Regions from separate parts of the Pseudarthrobacter sp. TE3704 genome, predicted to be linked through region 2. Evidence: riboswitches for the same ligand, from Rfam matches in the RefSeq annotation. Region 2 holds a riboswitch; the other holds the start of a gene.
The links. A riboswitch is a leader RNA that binds a small molecule or an ion and turns the genes downstream of it on or off. The one in region 2 is predicted to bind glycine.
Positions count from the first base shown of each region.

Region 1: linked by a shared signal. The riboswitch ahead of gcvP (aminomethyl-transferring glycine dehydrogenase) and the one ahead of gcvP (aminomethyl-transferring glycine dehydrogenase) in region 2 are both predicted to bind glycine.

Region 1 is NZ_JBWCCJ010000015.1:10,442-12,886, reverse strand. It holds gene ACZ9BC_RS22290 (MFS transporter) at 1-422, opposite strand, end outside; gene ACZ9BC_RS22285 (TetR/AcrR family transcriptional regulator) at 506-1,042, shown strand; glycine riboswitch at 1,135-1,232, shown strand; gene gcvP (aminomethyl-transferring glycine dehydrogenase) at 1,417-2,445, shown strand, end outside.
Region 2 is NZ_JBWCCJ010000001.1:801,038-803,482, forward strand. It holds gene gcvP (aminomethyl-transferring glycine dehydrogenase) at 1-1,381, opposite strand, end outside; glycine riboswitch at 1,561-1,661, opposite strand; glycine riboswitch at 1,872-1,970, shown strand; glycine riboswitch at 1,972-2,069, shown strand; gene ACZ9BC_RS03740 (amino acid permease) at 2,121-2,445, shown strand, end outside.

The sequences.
Region 1 (2,445 bases), on a different contig from region 2:
ATCAGGGACAGCGTGGAGGGCATCAGCATGGCGCCGAAGAATCCCAGGGATGCGCGGCCGGCGATCAGCCACTCCGGGCTCGGTGCGAAGGCGGTGGCGGCGGACAGTGCGGCAAAGCCGATGCTGCCGGTGATCAGCAGCTTCCTGCGGCCGATGCGGTCGCCCAGGCTTCCCATGGACACCAGCAGCCCTGCAAGCACCAGCGGGTACGCGTCCACGATCCACAGGAGCTGGACTCCGGAGGGGTCCAGTGAACCTGCGATGGCGGGCAGGGCAAACGTCAGCGCGGTGTTGTCCACCGCGACCAGCAGCACCGGGAACATCAGCAGTCCCAGGGCAAGCCAGTCGCGCCACGGGGCCCGGAAAAACGGACTGCCGGAAGCGGATGCGAAGGTCCTGGTGGTGCCAGCGGAAATGGTCATGCCATAACTGTACCGTCTGGACGGTATAGTTACGAATCGCTGGGTTTGAGGAATGGTGCGTGGAGGAAGGCATGATTAGAGGCATGCCCCGGAAGCCCGTAGCCCGCGACGCCGTACTTGACGCCTTTGAAGCCCTGCTGATCGATGTGGGGGAGCGTGCAGCCACCCTTGATGCCGTCGCGGCGAAGGCCGGGGTTTCCAAGGGCGGCCTGCTCTACCACTTTCCCAACAAGGAAGCCCTGATCCAGGTGCTGCTGGACCGGCTGGACGAACTGGCCGGAGCCGACGCCGATGCCATGGCCAAGGCGGAGGAGGGGGCCGCCGCATACTTCATCAGGTCCTCCGTCTGGGCTGACACCCCGCTGGACCGGGCAATCGTCGCCGCGACCCGGCTCGCAGAAGTGGCACACGAGGAAACGCGCCGCCGCTTCGCTGCCATCCAGCAGCGCTGGCTGGACGAGATCGCCGCCGATGTGGGCCCGGCACTGGCCAAAGCAGTGCTCTACATGGGGGACGGGCTCTACTTCAATGCCATGTTGGCCGTCGGCCCCATGCCGGAAGGCGGTGCCGCCGCGGATGTGGACAATCTCCTTGCTGCCCTGGAGCGCCTGCGCAGGTAGGCAGCCATTTGCCCGAAAGGCTGCGGCGTAGGACAATTGGAGGCTGTGAAGGCCGTCACCGGCCGTTCGCGGCAATCCAAATGAATAGCCTTTGATCTGCGGCGGGAGAGTTCTGCCGAAAGTACAAGCAGGCGCCGTAGGAGCAAACCCTCCCCAGGAATCTCACAGGCCCATGTACCGCCGCGGCGAGGCACCTCTGGAAAGCAGCAGGCAGTCCGCCTGGGCCATCCTGGCTCCGGGAGACCAAGGACTGTTGTGCTCACCGACGGTGCAAGCGGGGCCATGCGCAAGCACGGCAACGCGGAAACTCTCAGGTCCAATACAGAGCGGGGAGGAACCCGAATCGATGTGGCGTACCCTGCGCCACCTGAATTATGGAGTTCCTCGTGACCGTATCTCCGGCCTCCGCCTCCCCGGCCTCCGCCTCCCCGGCCGCTGCCACTTTCGTTGACCGTCATATTGGCGCACGGCGCCAGGCCGACGTCGACGCCATGTTGCAAGCCGTCGGCTTCGACACCGTGGACGCCCTGGTTGATACGGCGGTCCCCAAGGACATCCGCCAGGAAACCCCGCTGAAACTGTCCGCGGCCCTGAGCGAGGTGGAAGCGCTCGCCGAACTGCGCAAGCTGGCAGCCAAGAACAGGACGGCCGTGCAGATGATCGGCCAGGGCTACTTCGACACGGTGACCCCGCCCGTGATCCGCCGCAACATCCTGGAATCCCCGGCCTGGTACACGGCCTACACCCCGTACCAGCCTGAAATTTCGCAGGGCCGGCTTGAGGCGCTGCTGAACTTCCAGACCATGGTCCAGGACCTCGTTGGCCTGCCCATCGCCAACGCGTCCCTGCTCGATGAAGCCACCGCCGTGGCCGAAGCGGTACTCATGATGCGCCGCGCGAACAAGAACAAGGACGCCAGGGATGGCAAGACCGTCCTGGACGCGGACTGCCTGCCGCAGACCATCGCGATCGTCAAGGGCCGCGCTGAGGCGCTCGGCTTCGAGGTTGAAATCGCTGACCTGTCCGCGGGCCTGCCGGAGGGTGCCATCAACGGCATCGTGCTGCAGCAGCCCGGCGTTTCGGGCCGCGTCTTCGACCACTCCGCCGTTATCGCTGAAGCCAAGGAACGCGGCGCGCTCGTGACCGTGGCGGCTGACCTCCTGGCGCTGACCCTGATCACCCCGCCGGGTGAGCAAGGCGCCGATATCGCCGTCGGCTCGGCCCAGCGTTTTGGCGTCCCGCTGTTTTTCGGCGGCCCGCACGCCGCGTACATGGCAGTCCAGAAGGGGCTCGAGCGCTCCATGCCCGGCCGCCTGGTGGGCGTGTCCAAGGACGACGCCGGTGTCCCCGCCTACCGGCTTGCGCTGCAGACCCGCGAACAGCACATCCGGCGCGAGAAGGCG
Region 2 (2,445 bases):
AGGTGCGGAGCACCGTTCCGGGCAGCTCGTAGCCCTGTGCGTCCCCGATGGGACCGGCACCAAAGGCGACGGCAACAGCGGAAAGTGTTGCCGCCGTCGTCGTCTCATCGATGGAAACACCCACGGTGTCTTCGTCGACGAAGCGCAGGTTGATGCCCCGGGCCTCAGCCGCGGTGATGGCCTTGCGGGCCTTGCCGGGGACACGGACGGTAAGGGTGTCGAAGAAGGAGTCGCTGACGAGCTCCCGGCCCACCTTGGCGAGGGCAGTGGCGAGCACCCGGGTGTTGTTGTGGACCCGCTCGGCGATGGCCTTCAAACCGTCCGGGCCGTGGTAAACGGCGTAGAAGGAGGACACGATGGCGAGCAGCGCCTGGGCGGTGCAGATGTTCGATGTCGCCTTCTCGCGGCGGATGTGCTGCTCGCGGGTCTGCAGCGCGAGCCGGTAGGCGGGCGCGCCTGCGTTGTCCTTGGACACACCGACGATGCGGCCCGGGAGGGTACGTTCCATGCCGGTCCGGACGGCCATGTAGGCCGCGTGCGGGCCGCCGAAGAACAGCGGCACGCCAAAGCGCTGGGTGGAGCCGACGGCGATGTCGGCGCCCTGCTCACCCGGCGGGGTGATCAGGGTCAGGGCCAGGAGGTCGGCAGCGACGGTGACGAGGGCGCCGCGTTCCTTGGCTTCGGTGATGACCGCGGACTGGTCCCACACCCGGCCCGAGACTCCGGGCTGCTGCAGGACAATGCCGTTGATGTCGCCATCCGGCAAGCCCGCGGACAGGTCGGCGACCTCCACCTCGAACCCGAGCGCCTCGGCGCGGCCCTGAACGATGGCAATGGTCTGGGGAAGGCAATCGGCATCCAGGACGGTCTTGCCGTCCTTGGCGTCCTTATTCTTGTTGGCCCGGCGCATCAGCAGCACGGCCTCTGCCACGGCGGTGGCTTCGTCCAACAGCGAGGCGTTGGCGACCGGAAGCGCGGTCAGGTCCTGGACCATGGTCTGGAAGTTCAGCAGCGCCTCAAGCCGGCCCTGGGAAATTTCAGGCTGGTAGGGGGTGTAGGCCGTGTACCAGGCCGGCGCTTCCAGGACGTTGCGGCGGATGACGGCCGGGGTGACGGTGTCGTAGTAGCCCTGGCCGATCATCTGGACCGCGGTCTTGTTTTTGGCGGCGATCCGGCGCAGCTCGGCCAGGACCTCAACCTCGCTCAGTGCGTCTGCCAGCCGGAGGGCCTTGTCCTGGCGGATCGAGGCAGGAACGGCAACGTCCACGAGACCGTCCACGCTGTCGTAGCCCACGGCTTTGAGCATCGCGTCGACGTCGGCCTGGCGGCGCGCGCCGATGTGCCGGTCGGCAAAAGTCGATGGAAGGGATTGAATCGTCATGAGGAACTCCAGGTCTGGCCGGCCACGGGTGGCACGGCATGGTTTGGGTTCCTCCCCGCTCTGTATTGGACCTGAGAGATTCCGGTGGAGCCTGTTTGTGGCAGGGCCCGCCTTGCACCGTCGGTGAGTCCGGGACCCCTCGTCAAAGGGGATGTAACCGGGCTGCTTTCCAGAGTCGCCTCGCCGTGACGGTACATGGGCCTGAGAGATTCCTGGGGAGGATTTGCTCCTACGGCGCCTGCCCGGTGTCGCTCCGGGAGGACTCTCCCGTCACAGCTCGAAAGGCTTATTCAAATGTGGGTGATTCGGCTCACAAGGTACAGGCTGAAGGGCTCCGAAAGCAAATCCGTCCAGCCATGACGGGCGGGAGCAGCGGTTTCGCGACGTTGTTGCGGGCAGGGGTTTGACAATCGTTCGTGACCGGAACCACACTAAACCCGTGATCGGCGCTGCTTCGCAACTGATCACGACTTCTAACTTAAAATGCCTTTGACCTGCGGCGGGAGAGTCCTGCCCGGTACATTCAGCAGGCGCCGTAGGAGCAAACCCTCCCCAGGAAACTCTCAGGCCCCCGTACCGCCGCGGAAAGGCAACTCTGGAAAGCAGCCAGGCAGGTCCTGGCTCACCGACGGTGCAAGCACGCCTTTATGGCTGCGGAAACTCTCAGGTCCTGTACAGAGCGGGGAGGAACCGAATCTTTGTGGCACTTGACGGTGCTGCTTGAACGATGGAGTTCCTCATGACGATTCATCCCCCGACGTCCCCCAGCGGCCAACCACACCCAGGCACTGCCCAACACAGCGAACCCCCGCACCTGGAGCGGCAGCTCAGCAACCGGCACATCCAGCTCATCGCCATCGGCGGAGCCATTGGCACGGGCCTCTTCATGGGCTCCGGCAAAACAATCTCCGCGGCCGGCCCGTCCGTGATCTTTGTGTACATGATCATCGGGTTCATGCTCTTCTTCGTGATGCGGGCCATGGGCGAACTGCTGCTGAGTAACCTGAACTACAAGTCCTTCAGCGATTTCGCGGCCGACCTCCTGGGGCCCTGGGCCGGGTTCT